Linked DNA regions of Colwellia sp. M166. The protein of the gene in region 2 interacts with the protein of the main gene of each other region in a pairwise test. Links are inferred from orthologs where the notes say so. Each region holds a gene or a part of one and is shown on either strand. Other genes may lie near its edges.

Region 1 (7,164 bases), 1.7 Mb from region 2 along the record:
CCAGTTTCGGTGAAACGCTCGTAAGCAATATTATTATGTTGATGAGCGGTAGCGACATTGGCAATTAATGCCGATTGTTGATAATCACGGCTGGTGGTCGCAATATTGGCAAACTTGCGACAAGGTGACTGCACACCATCACAAGCTAACAATAGCGCTGTGGTTAACTTAATTCCCGAACTTAACGCAATATTGACTTGCTCGCTTTGCCATTGCACATTTTCAATGCTGTCAGGAGTAAACCAAGTAATGTGTTTTTTTGTTGCTAAGGCTTTTAATAAAGCCGCACCAATAACCGACATTTCAGCGACATAACCTAGCGCGTCAACTTGTTGATGTTTTGCATATAATCGAGCTTTGCCATAATGACCACGGTCTGAAATATGAATATTTTGAATTGGCTCAGCGTATTGATACAAATACTGCCATGCTCCAACTTCAGTTAAATAAGCGGCACTACCATGTGATAAAGCTAATACCCGATCATCGAAGCTACGTGACGGATCAGTTAAGATCGGATTCGCTTCAATAATCGCTATTTTCAGTGCGGCTTGCTGCGAAGTAACTAAAGTGGATAAACTCAGTGCCATTAGTGCGCCCGATAAACCGCCGCCCGAAATAACCACATCAAAGTGCTTAGCCGTATTAGCAGTAACCTTGTCTTTATTTACGCTTGTGTTCATCGTTAACCTTTAATTTTTATACTGCTTTAGCGTTTTTTTGTTACTTTAGCCTTATTAACAACAGGCATAATTAACCCTAAGCTTATCTTTTGATCAGGTTTATCACTTTGTTTTTAATCAACTGATTTGTTTGCAATAAAAAACAGTTACTTCGACATCAGTGTTTCAATTTCTGCAATGGTTTTCGGTGCATTAACGGTTAAGTTTTCAAAGCCTGTAGGCGTTACTGCAATATTGTCTTCAATTCGTACGCCAATACCACGCCATTTTTCATCAACACTTTGATCGGTTAATGGGATATAAATACCCGGTTCAATGGTCATCACCATGCCCGTAGCAAAAGGTCGATGTTGTTCACGTTGCTGATTTGAGTGATAGTCACCGACATCATGCACATCGAGTCCTAGCCAGTGTCCTAAGCCATGAATAAAATACTTTTTGCAGGCTTTTTGTGCCAACAACTCACTTAGGTCACCGGTTAAAATACCTAAGTCATATAAGCCTTGGGTTAAAAAACCACCAACAAGACGGTTTAATTCTGCAAAGGTTTGCTGTGGTTTTATCGCCTCGATAGCAAGATTTTGACTGTCGAGCACGAGTTGATAAATTAACGCTTGTGGCTCAGTAAACTTACCACTGATTGGAAAAGTACGCGTAATATCGGCGGCATAGCCCGCCAATTCGCCGCCGGCATCAATAAGCAGTAAATCACCATTATTTAGCGCGTCATCATTATCGGTATAGTGCAAAATATTGGCGTTATCACCACCGGCAACAATAGTGCCATACGCTGGGTAACGGGCACCGTTGGAGGCAAATTCATGTAGTAGTTCTGCCTCAATTTGATATTCAAACTTACCGGCTTGGGTTTGCAACATTGCGCGTTGATGAGCAGCACCACTGATCACGTTAACTTGTCGCATAATATCAAGCTCTGCTGATGATTTGTGCAAACGCATTTCATCAATCAGTTCGCTACAATCAATTAAAGATTTTGGTGCTTTAACACCGCTGCGAGCAGACTTTCTAACTTGGCTCAACCAATTTAGCACTTGTTGTTGAAATTCAGTCAGTTCTGGTTGGCAAATCAATACTGCACTTTTGCCCGCAATTAATGGCAACAGTTGCTCATCGACTTCTGCTAAGTTAAAACAGCTATCAACTTGATAATCAATCACGGCTTGTTTTTGACCGACTCGTCGGCCATGCCAGATTTCTTGCAGTTGATCTTTCTCTCGAGAAAATAAAATACTTTGCGCAGACCTTGATTGCCCGTTTTTGACTAATGCCAAAATAGCATCGGGTTCATTAAAACCCGTTAAGTAGTAAAAATGCTTACTTTGGCAAAAGGGGTATTCGGTATCATTACTGCGGGTAACTTCTTTACCCGCCGAAATGAGCGCTATGCTGTTGGCTGGCATTTGCGCTATAAAATCGCTTCTGCGCTGACAAAATTCAGCAACAGGTAGTAGCGTGTTTTTGATCATAGTTACCAGCTCACTGTTTTTATAGTTGGTGGGTAGCTTAAAGATAAATAACTAAACGTTTTAGTCGCTAGTGCTAATGCAGCGTTGCCGAGTTATCTTTTAGCTCAGGTGCGGCACCTAATTCGGTAAAACAAAGTAAGGCAGAAATTCTGACGTATTCAGCAATTTCAAAATAGGCTTGCTCGGTGTCTTCATTTTCTTCGACTTCATCTGACAAATTGGCAATTTCACCAAAGTCGGTCAGTACTTCTTTGACATCTTCAGACAGTGTGGCATTTTTATTTTGTTGTAAACCAAAGCCTAAATTAAAACCTTGTACCCATTTACCTAGGGCATGGCCACGTTCAACAATTGAGTCGTCATCATCAGGTAGCATTAATTGAAAGCTATAAGAATCATCAAGAATTTTTTGCCAAATATCACTGTAAATATCTTTAACTAAGCTTTTAACGCTAGCAGGCAAGCCTTCGGCATTATTAAGCATGTCATTAACCATAGCGACATAATCGTTACTTTCAAACTCAAAACCTGCCGCAATTAAGCCAGTAAGCACACCATGAATTTCAGCAGCGTGCGCCTCAATACCTTCGCTAGTTAAAATTGCTTGTACAGAGGGAAAATCTAAAGTGGTGCTATCAGCCATAAAAATATCAATTCAATCGAGGTATATTGTTGACTATCTTAACATCGGCATAGCCTTGATTCCAGAAAAAAACCATAGAGATCACTTGCATAGTGTAACACTCACCGTTATAGTTCCCCCTTATGGGGTACTAAGTTTTGATTATTATTACTTTTCTTGGTATTACAGTCTGTAGTTTAGTATTTCGAGCTATTGTTTGAAAATACTAAAATAATGTTTTTGAGAATAACAACGCGATGAGCCAACACACAGTTACGATAAATGTTGCCAACAAACGATTAAAAATCGCTTGTCCTGCTGGCCATGAATCGGCTTTGTTGCAAGCAGCCGATGAAATTAATAAGCGCTTAGCTCTCGATGTGAAGAAAAGTCCTTCGGCAAAAACCCCTGAGCAAGCTTTGGTGATGATGTCGTTAAACCTTGCCAATGACTTGGTTAAAGCACGAGCTGAGTTAGAGCAAGAACGCGAAAAAATGCAAAGTAAAATTGAACTGCTACAAGCCACAATTGAACTGGCTGTTAATTCCCCTAAAAGCGCATAACTCACCCTCTCGGTATTATTCAATTTTCTAAAAATATGGTTTTTGTTTAAAGAAACTTCAATTTGTTCAAGCATTAAGCAGTCAGGTCTTACAAGTAATAAAAGACTTAATTCGGCTGACATTATTCGCTATAATAACTTCGTCTTCTGGGATGTTTGTTTGTGAACTATGTCCCTGAGCCGATAAGTTTTACCTAAGGAAGTTGATTATTAACTATTGTGCAAGCCCGGCTCGTATCGGGAAGCCTACGGTTAGCATGATATTTCCGCCCTGAACACCCGGTGTTCAGGACTATGTGAGCTGCGGCATTCTGGAAGACATTACTAATTTTTTATTGCTAACAAGCCTTCTGCTTAAAAATATCAATACTATTTCCGCACATCACTAGAAAAGCACCCAGTGTTCAGGACTATCTGAGCTGCGGCATTCTGGAAGACATTACTAATTTTTTATTGCTAACAAGCCTTCTGCTTAAAAATATCAATACTATTTCCGCACATCACTAGAAAAGCACCCGGTGTTCAGGACTATCTGAGCTGCGGCATTCTGGAAGACATTACTAATTTTTTATTGCTAACAAGCCTTCTGCTTAAAAATATCAATACTATTTCCGCACATCACTAGAAAAGCACCCGGTGTTCAGGACTATGTGAGCTGCGGCATTCTGGAAGACATTACTAATTTTTTATTGCTAACAAGCCTTCTGCTTAAAAATATCAATACTATTTCCGCACATCACTAGAAAAGCACCCAGTGTTCAGGACTATCTGAGCTGCGGCATTCTGGAAGACATTACTAATTTTTTATTGCTAACAAGCCTTCTGCTTAAAAATATCAATACTATTTCCGCACATCACTAGAAAAGCACCCGGTGTTCAGGACTATGTGAGCTGCGGCATTCTGGAAGACATTACTAATTTTTTATTGCTAACAAGCCTTCTGCTTAAAAATATCAATACTATTTCCGCACATCACTAGAAAAGCACCCAGTGTTCAGGACTATCTGAGCTGCGGCATTCTGGAAGACATTACTAATTTTTTATTGCTAACAAGCTTTCTGCTTAAAAATATCAATACTATTTCCGCACATCACTAGAAAAGCACCCGGTGTTCAAGATTATCTGAGCTGCGGCATTCTGGAAGACATTACTAACCCTGTGTCTGCTAGAAAAATATATAGATCTCATTTGCCGGTTAATAATATACTTAACAATATTGTTTTCTGTTCACTCTAAGCCGTAGTTATTTAATGCCCCCGCAAAATAAAACCCATACCAAGATAGCGATTTCAAAGCGAGACAGTCTGCAGCAAGTTAATCGTGCTGACCCTATCGGTATTTTTGATTCGGGTGTTGGCGGTTTATCTATTACGCAATGTATTCAACAGCAACTCCCTCATGAGAACTTACTTTATGTGGCGGATACCTTGAATGCCCCCTACGGTGAAAAGTCGACACAATTTATTCAACAGCGAGTTAACGAGATTGCTCAATGGTTTATTGAACGTAAAGTTAAAGCTATTGTTGTTGCTTGTAATACCGCGACCGTTAATGCCATAGATCAGTTACGTAAACACATTTCGATTCCGGTCATTGGCGTAGAGCCCGCGATAAAGCCAGCAGCAAACTTTAGTAAAAACAAGAAAGTCGCTATTCTGGTCACGAAAGCAACGGCAGAAAATCAGCGTTTTCTCACCTTAGTGGCGCAATATCGTAATAACAGTGAAGTCACGATTCAGCCCTGTCCAGGTTTAGTTGAGCTTATTGAGCAAGATAAAAAAAACTCTGTTGAATGCAAACTGATGTTGAGCGCTTATTTGCTGCCGCTTATAACCCAAGGTGTTGATACTATTGTCTTAGGTTGCACGCATTATCCGTTAGTCAAAAGCTTAATTAGTGAAATATGTGGTGACGGTGTACTCATTATGGAGACAGCACAACCCGTCACTGAGCAGTTGCAACGACAATTAGCATTACACCAGCTAATGAATAACAGTAATGACTTAGGTACAACAAGCTTTTATAGCTCTAAACATAGTGCACCACAGCAAGCGCTTTTCAGCCACATTTGGCAACGTCCATTACAATTAAAACACTATCCCTAAAAAATTTAGCGCCACAACATGAACAAAAAGTAATATTTTTTGAGATATAGGAATAAGTTTTGATATAGCTCAAAGACGTTTAGCCATCTAGGCGTAAAAAACTCTAGAAAAGCGATAGGTAAACAGTTAGAATATCGCCATTAAAGCAATTTTTGTTTTTCAATTAATTTTTACGAGGGTTTATGTCTACACACCTTTTTACTTCTGAGTCAGTATCAGAAGGACATCCGGATAAAATTGCCGATCAAATTTCTGATGCGGTTTTAGATGCTATTATTGCCAAAGATAAGCATGCACGTGTTGCTTGTGAAACCATGGTAAAAACTGGTGTTGCCATTATTTCAGGTGAAGTTACTACGTCTGCATGGGTAGATTTAGAAAGAATTACCCGTGATGTTATTTCAGAAATTGGCTACACCTCTTCTGATGTTGGCTTTGATGGTGAAACATGTGGCATCATGAATTTAATTGGCCAACAATCTCCAGAAATAGCTCAAGGTGTTGATCGCGTAAAGCCTGAAGATCAGGGCGCTGGTGACCAAGGTTTAATGTTTGGTTACGCCACCAATGAAACCGAAACTTTAATGCCTGCACCATTATACTATTCTCATCGTTTGGTTGAGCGTCAAGCTGAAGCACGTAAATCAGGTATTTTACCTTGGTTACGTCCTGATGCAAAAAGCCAAGTAACCTTTATCTATGAAGATAACAAGCCTGTCGCTATTGATACTGTTGTGCTTTCAACTCAGCATAATCCTGATATCAAACAAGAAGACTTACATGATGCGGTAATGGAAAACATTATTAAGCATGTTTTGCCTGCAGAGTTGTTAACTAAAGAGACAAAATACCATATTAATCCAACGGGTCGTTTCGTTATCGGTGGCCCAGTGGGCGATTGTGGCTTAACCGGTCGTAAGATTATTGTTGATACCTATGGCGGCATGGCTCGTCATGGTGGTGGGGCATTCTCAGGTAAAGATCCATCAAAAGTTGATCGCAGTGCGGCATACGCTGGTCGTTATGTTGCAAAAAATATTGTTGCGGCTGGTTTAGCTGATCGTTGTGAAATTCAAATTTCATACGCTATCGGCGTTGCTGAGCCTACTTCAATCTCTGTTGATGCCTTTGGCACTGGCAAAGTCTCTGAACAGCGTTTAGTTGAGCTTGTGCGTGAGCATTTTGACTTACGCCCATACGGCATCACTAAAATGTTAGATTTGCTGCACCCAATGTATAAACAAACGGCAGCTTACGGTCACTTTGGTCGCGAACCTTTCGAAATGACCGTCGGTGATGATACTTTCACAGCATTTAGTTGGGAAAAAACCGATAAAGCAGAAGCGCTACGTTTATCTGCTGGTATCTAATAAATATCGCCAAATAGCATTAATATTAAGCATAAAAAAACCGCTCATTGAGCGGTTTTTTTATAACAAATAATCGAGATAAAACAGCCTCATACCAAGTTTATTAAGTTTGTTCCCCCTCAGAAACTTAGTAAAACTGGTATTAATCTATATAAACATTCGCACTACATAGCCAACATCATATTTTCACTATCGGGTTTGATCACAAGTATATCACTAGAGATTTTATCAGTTAAAAACTGCGAACTATCGCCGAGCATTCTATTGAAGAAATGATCATGTTTACAATTACCAATAATTGTTAAACCGACATGAAGCTCATCAGCAGTTTGCGG
Region 2 (7,208 bases):
GCATGGTGGTGTATCGGCAGCACATGATCACTAGAGTACGGTAACGGTATTGAATACCACAGGAATAAAGGCTCCACTTGTGGAGCCTTTAATTTTTTCATTAACTCGCTTTGAAAAACAAATAGGCATTGTCGTGATAACCACTGCAATATGCAGTATTGAAGAATAATTTTTACATTTGGATACTAAAGAAAATAAGGATGATTATGAACCGTCATACAAAAGTAGCTTTAATGGTGGCACCGTTTCTTATCTTGGGTGGCTACATAGCGTCAGATTTTTATCTTGAAAAGCAAGCAGAGCAAACCCGGGTGTTTAAACTGGTACCCTTTGGTCATTGTGATGTGATCAATCAAAAATGTATTCTTAAATCAGGTAAATTTGAGGTTAATATATATGACAAGGCTGGGACAACTACGGTAAATTCAACTTTTCCACTTGATAGTGCTACGTTGTTTTTAGTTGATAAAAGCAATCAGGCGAGTGCATATCCGTTGGGTATGATTGATAATCCGTATTATTGGCAAAGTTCGACACCGTTACGTGAGCAGATTAGTGTGCAAGGCGAAAAATATAAATTACGTGTTATTGCCAATATTAAAGGTGGGCAATATATTGCTGAGTTTTATACTCAAACCGTTAAGTAGTGCTGTAATCTTTTAAACTGAATGCAGCTTAATATCTATAGGCATTCAATACCTTGAAGACAATGCATGACTTGTGGCGATAAATCCATATAATCTAATTATTAATATCAGTTTTAGAGAAGTTTTATGTTCCCAAATTGGCAATTAGCAGGCTTAAGTTTTGCTTATATAGGCCTATTGTTTTTTATTGCCTATATGGGAGATAAATATCGTCATAAATTAGTGCGAAAAAGCCAAGCGATTATTTATGCATTAACTTTAGGTGTCTATTGTACTTCTTGGAGTTTTTTAGGTACTACTGGGCAAGCATCAAGCAATTTTATTTCTCACCTGCCGATATATCTAGGGCCAATCATACTTTTTACTTTTGCTTGGCCTTTTATTCAGCGCATTATTCGTGTCAGTTTAAAGCTAAACCTCACTTCTATTGCCGATTTACTTGCAGCCCGATTTGGTAAATCACATAAGCTCGCTATTTTAGTCACCATAGTCGCATTAGTTGGCACTATGCCTTATATCGGCTTGCAATTAAAAGCCATTGTTTATTCTTTTCAGCAACTCCAAGCAGAACAAAGCTTAGCCAATTGGCATTTTGGTTTGGTTGTTAGTTTAATTTTAGCTGGTTTTACCATTGTTTTTGGGGTGCGTAATATTGATGTCACGGAACGTCATCCTGGGGTTATGCTCGCAATTGCCTTTGAGTCTTTAGTGAAATTATTTGCCTTTCTTGCGGTTGGTATTTTTGTTACTTATGTTTTATTTGACTCACCGATGGAAATTTGGCGACGTTCATCAGCTAATATCGAGCTCAACCAACAGCTTAACTTTCCTAATATTATGTCAATGTTTGCCATGTTAGTGATCGCCATGGCGGCTTTTTTATCTTTACCTCGGCAATTTCAAGTGATGGTGGTAGAGCTTAAAGATGAAAGAGATACTTGGCTTAGCCGGCGTATTTTTCCACTTTATTTATTAGTCTTTGCCATATTTGCCGTGCCTTTGGGCTTAGCAGGGCATTTATTGCTCGGCGACACTGTGCCATCAGATGCTTATGTTTTATTTTTACCTTGGTATCAGCAACAACCTTGGCTGACCTTATTAACATTCTTGGGCGCTATATCGGCGGCCAGTTCTATGGTGATTATTTCTTCTATCGCCTTAAGTACCATGCTCAGTAATGAGATTGTCTTTCCTTGGCTATATCGTGCCAATAAGCATAGCCACAGTCACAGTGATTACGATAATTTTCGTTTACGACTATTAACCATTCGCAAGGTGTTGGTGCTATTTGTTATTTTATTAGGTTATGGCGTATTTTTAATGGCATCGCCTGATACCTTAAGCTCGTTAGGCGAAATAGCTTTTGGTGCTTTCGCCCAATTAACTCCGGCCTTAGTTGCCGCTTTTTATTGGCGTAGAGCAACATTAACCGCGGTTTATGGCGGTATTTTAATTGGTTTTGGTGCTTGGTTGTTTCTCAATTTTATCCCACAATTTGGTGTCTACCCTAATCCTTTTGAAGGTAGTTTGCTTTCTGCAAGTTCAATGGCAAGTTTGCTGTCTTTATCGGTTAATGTTATCTCGATGTGGTTACTCTCTCACGTTAGTCGTCAGAGCGTACAAGAGCGCATGCAAGCTTCTTTATTTATGGAGTATCAAGCACCTAAAGCGCTACAGTTACAGCGCAATAAACAAATTAATGTCCAAGAGCTTGAGCTATTGGTATCGCGCTTCGTTGGTGAAAAAAAGTCGGCCATTAGTTTTGCGCAGTTTCAGCGCTTAACGGTTAAAGCTCAAATGAGTAATGTCGCTTATAACCAAAAATTACTACAACACACAGAAAATACCTTAGCAAGTGTTATGGGCGCGTCATCTGCTCGCTTGGTGTTATCTTCGGCCCTAGAAGGGCGTGATATTGCATTAGATGAAATTGCCGTGTTAGTTGAAGAGGCATCAAGTCAGCGTCAGCAATATAGTCAGGATTTATTACAAAGTGCGATAGAAAATGCCAGTGAAGGTATTTCGATTGTTGACAGTGAGTTAAACCTGGTTGCTTGGAATAAAAAATATGTTGATTTATTTGACTACCCTGCTGAGCTTATTTATCAAGGTAGCCCAGTGAGTGATTTAATTCGTTATAACGTTAAACGTGGCTTGTGTGGTGTTGGTAAGGTTGATCAACAAGTCAATAAGCGATTGACACATTTACGTAATGGCAGCCCGCATAGCTCTGAGCGAGAGCATAGTGATGGCCGAGTAATACGTATCGAAGGCAACCCCTTACCTGGCGGTGGTTTTGTTATGCTATTTTCTGATATTACTGCTTATCGTCAAGCCGAAAGAGGTTTGATCGAAGCCAATGTCGATTTGGAAACTCGCGTACTAGAGCGCACCAGAAAACTAGAACAAACCAATGATGCTTTGGCATTAGCGCGCGAAAAGGCTGAACAAGCTCACGTGAAGAAAAGTTTATATTTGAAAGCCTGTAGCCATGATCTTATGCAACCTTTAGAAGCGGCACGTTTGTTTACCTCGGCTTTAGCTAGCCAAGGTAACTTGACTGCTACACAACAACGACAAGTTGATAATATTGATCATTCCTTAAAAGTGGCCAATGATTTGGTTGCGGATTTAGCTGAAATAGCCCGTATTGAAAGTGGTAATATCAAGCCGAATATTACTACTTTTTCAGTTAAATCGTTATTTAATGATCTGGCAAAAGAGTTTTCTGCGAGTGCGGTAGAGCTTAAAGTTGAATTTTGTGTGCATAGTAACTCTTTGTGGTTGCGCTCTGATCGGAGCTTATTGCGTCGGATATTACAAAATTTAATCGGTAATGCCTTTCGCTATGCCAGCCCTGGTAAAGTGTTATTGGGGGCAAGAGTAAAAGGCGCGCTTGTTGATATTCAAGTACTAGATAACGGCCCGGGTATTCCACTTGATAAACAAACCATGGTCTTCGAACAATTTACTCAGTTAGATAATCAGCAGAGTGCATCCGCAGGAGGCTTAGGTCTAGGGTTAAATATCACCCAAAGCTTAGCTAATTTATTGGCACACCCTTTGGCGCTAAGATCGGAAGTGGGCATGGGCTGTAAATTTTCTGTTGGCGTTGAGCGAGCTCAAGCACAACAAGAAGTACTGGTGACTAAACCCGCAGTCAATGTCGGTTTAAGTGATGTCACGGTAATGTGTATTGATAATGACCCTGATGTGCTCAGCGGTATGGTTGAGTTACTGTCTGCATGGGGCTGTAATGTTTTAGCGGCGGATTCATATGACCAAGCCATAGCACTGTATGATGACCATAAAAGCGATATCGAAATATTGCTGGTTGATTATCAACTTGATTATGACTTCAATGGTATCGCGCTTATTGCTCAGTTGAGAAAACTGAGTAGAAATTATGTTCCTGCTATTTTAATTACCGCCACCACAGATAGCGATTTAGAAGAAAAAACTTTAGCAGCAGATATCGGCTTTATGCGCAAATTGGTTAAGCCTGCCGCGCTTAGAGCAATGATGAGTGCTATGTTAACGAAAAAGCTACAAGAAAAATATTTGCAATAATGCTTTAATAAGCCATTAGCTAATTGTTTTGTAGTTGCACATCAGCAATATCAAGTTGTGCAATAGCAATCACCGCTTGTGTACGATTGCGTACATCAAGTTTACGAAATATTGCTGTCGCATGTGCTTTAATGGTAGCTTCGGAAACATTTAAGTCATAGGCAATTTGTTTATTGAGCATGCCTTGGGCAAACATCATTAAAATTCGATATTGTTGCTGAGTAAGGCTTGCAACACGCTCGGCAATATCGTTATTATCTTGTGTTGGTGCTAACTCGTTATAAGCTGAAGGGGTCCAAATATTACCTAATAATACGTGTTGAATAGCATTATAAATATCTTCAACAGGGGTAGATTTTGGAATAAATCCTGAAGCGCCGTAACCCATAGCTTTATGTATGATTTCATGATCTTCGTGAGCAGAGACGATAACCACGGGAATTTGTGGAAAGTGGTTACGAACATGAATCAAGGTGTTAAAACCATGTGCGCCGGGAATATGTAAATCTAATAAAACTAAATCACTGTCATTATTTTCACTCAGCTGTTGTTCTAGTTCGGCAATGGTTTGTGCTTCTAACCACTGCGTTTGCGTTAGTTTTAATTTTAATGTGGCCAATAACGCTTGCCTAAATAATGGGTGATCGTCAGCTATTATAATTTTTTCTGGCTGAATCATGTTACTGTTTCCTGTAAAAAACCCAAGTTAAGCTTAGGTGGTTGAGTTTAATTTATTAATTAAACTTTAGGCTAGATATGCACTACTTGCAGTCTTAATCATAGTTTATTGCAGCCAAAAGAAGAAGTAGCGCGTTATAAAAATAACGCGCGACAAGCGTAACTATGCCTTTTCTGGGATATTGGCTAATACAGCGATTAATAGCTGCCAATATTGTTCAACCGTGGCTATTTGCACTTTTTCATCAGGTGAATGTGGAAATTTTATGGTTGGACCAAATGATACCATGTCCCAGTGAGGATAGGCTGTTTTGAATAAACCACATTCAAGACCTGCATGAATAACCATAATTTCAGGCACTTTATTAAAAAGTTCCTGATAAGTATCACGCACTGTTTGCATTAATGCTGAGCCTGTATCTGGTTTCCAGCCAGGATAAGCGCCTGAAAATTTAATTGCAGCTCCAGCTAACTCAAATGTCGATTTCACCATAGTTTGTGCATCTAAGCGCCCATCATCATGTAAGCTACGAATTAACGTCATGGCAACAAACTTGTTACCTTTACTGCGTATAACACCTAAGTTTAATGAGGTTTCAACAATACCTTCAATATCATCGCTCATACGTAACACGCCGTTAGGGCAGGCGTTTAGGGCACGTAAAATGCTATTCTGAGTGTCGAGTGTCCAGCATTCATCAAAAGTTTCTGGCGAAATTAATAACATTTCAATACCCGTTTCGATTGAGCCTAAAGACTGGCGTATGGTGGTTAAGTATTCTGCCAGCTTAGCTTTAAAGGCACTAACTTGAGCTTTACTAATAACAAAACTAGCATCAGCTTCACGCGGAATAGCATTACGTAAACTTCCACCATTTAATTCGGTTAAACGTAGCTCAAACTCGTTACTTGCAGCCAGTAAAAACCTCACTAATAGCTTATTGGCATTGGCTCGACCGGTATGAATATCAACGCCAGAATGGCCACCTTTTAAACCGGAAATAGATAAGTTAAAAGACTCAACATCAGCCGGTACATCCTCATTGGCAATAGCGAACATTGCTTCACCATCAAGACCACCAGCACAGCCCATGTAAATTTCACCTTCTTGCTCTGAGTCGGTGTTGATCAGTAAGTCACCTTCCAACCAACCGGCCTCAAGGCCAAAAGCACCAGTCATGCCGGCTTCTTCATCAATAGTCACCAATACTTCTAATGGGCCATGAGGCACGTCATCGCTTGCCAAAATAGCCAATGCTGATGATAAACCAATGCCATTATCAGCGCCTAAGGTAGTCCCTTCAGCAGTAACCCAATCACCATCAGCTTCAGTGATAATATAAGCTTTAATCGGGTCCACGAGAAAATCATGCTTAGTAGCAGAATTTTTTTGCGGCACCATATCCATATGTGCTTGCAAAATAACGCCCTTTCTACTTTCCATTCCAGCAGTCGCTGGTTTTTTAATAATTAAATTACCAACGGCATCTTCTTTAACGCTCAAACCTAATTCACTAGCCCAAGTTTGGATCCAAAGTGATATTTTTTGTTCGTGCTTTGATGGGTGGGGAATGCTACAAATTTGCTCGAAAATTTGCCACAGTTTATTAGGTTGTAGTTGTGCTAACTTACTCACGATGTTTCCTTAAAGGTTTCATTTGCCAATAGAAATTGGTATATAGTCGATAATGGTGTTACTTATCAGCCATTAAAAATTGCCATTGTTCATTAAAATCATTACTGGGTTTTTTGGTAAAATCAGAACGAACATACTGATTAATTTTACCTTCCGCGAAAGCCATTAAAATATTGGCTAAAGCTGGCTCTGAGATAGTAAAACCTTTACCTTCTCTGAGCTTGCGCTCGCGTAACACTTGTTTAAATTGTGATTCTAGCTTCTCAAAAAATTGATTAACCCGTGCTCGTAAACGTTCGTTTTCGCCCATTAAGGCATCACCAGCTAAAATACGGCACATGCCAGGGTTACGTTCAGCAAATATGAGTAAAACATGTAAAATATGGTGGCACCGAATAAGGGCTTCTTTATGATCAGTTAATATCAGATTGACACGAGAAAAAATCGACTCTTCAATAAATTCTATTAAGCCTTCAAACATGCGTGCTTTTGATGGGAAGTGACGGTAAAGTGCCGCTTCGGAAACGCCGACTGCAACAGCAAGTTTTGCCGTTGTGATCCGCTGTCCAGCACTCGTTTGTAGCATATGAGCAAGGCATTCTAAAATTTGTTGTTTACGATTAGGTTTTTGAGTCGCCGACATAAAACTGATTCTCTTGTTTTTGTTATATTTTCAG

The links.
Region 1: the proteins of FGD67_RS10500 (region 2) and pepP interact in binary tests that used the Escherichia coli proteins (3 or more experiments, as listed by UniProt). The link is inferred for Colwellia sp. M166 from one-to-one orthologs.

Annotation. Positions count from the first base shown.
Region 1 is NZ_CP040755.1:4,037,158-4,044,321, reverse strand. Bases 1-2,821 are described here. They hold pepP (Xaa-Pro aminopeptidase), read right to left. Parts: upstream 2,171-2,821; coding sequence 830-2,170; downstream 1-829. Other genes in these bases: FGD67_RS18255 (UPF0149 family protein), read right to left, coding at 2,244-2,813; ubiH (2-octaprenyl-6-methoxyphenyl hydroxylase), read right to left, coding at 1-683. Also shown: FGD67_RS18250 (cell division protein ZapA), read left to right, coding at 3,050-3,355; murI (glutamate racemase), read left to right, coding at 4,605-5,459; metK (methionine adenosyltransferase), read left to right, coding at 5,642-6,829; FGD67_RS18230 (universal stress protein), read right to left, coding at 6,994-7,164.
Region 2 is NZ_CP040755.1:2,302,736-2,309,943, reverse strand. The notes cover bases 4,296-7,160. They hold FGD67_RS10500 (aminoacyl-histidine dipeptidase), read right to left. Parts: upstream 6,532-7,160; coding sequence 5,059-6,531; downstream 4,296-5,058. Other genes in these bases: slmA (nucleoid occlusion factor SlmA), read right to left, coding at 6,590-7,160; FGD67_RS10505 (response regulator transcription factor), read right to left, coding at 4,296-4,896. Also shown: FGD67_RS10520 (sodium:solute symporter family protein), read left to right, coding at 1-34; FGD67_RS10515 (hypothetical protein), read left to right, coding at 207-647; FGD67_RS10510 (PAS domain-containing hybrid sensor histidine kinase/response regulator), read left to right, coding at 774-4,217; more of FGD67_RS10505, read right to left, coding at 4,237-4,295; more of slmA, read right to left, coding at 7,161-7,174. UniProt on the Escherichia coli protein: Dipeptidase with broad substrate specificity. Requires dipeptide substrates with an unblocked N-terminus and the amino group in the alpha or beta position.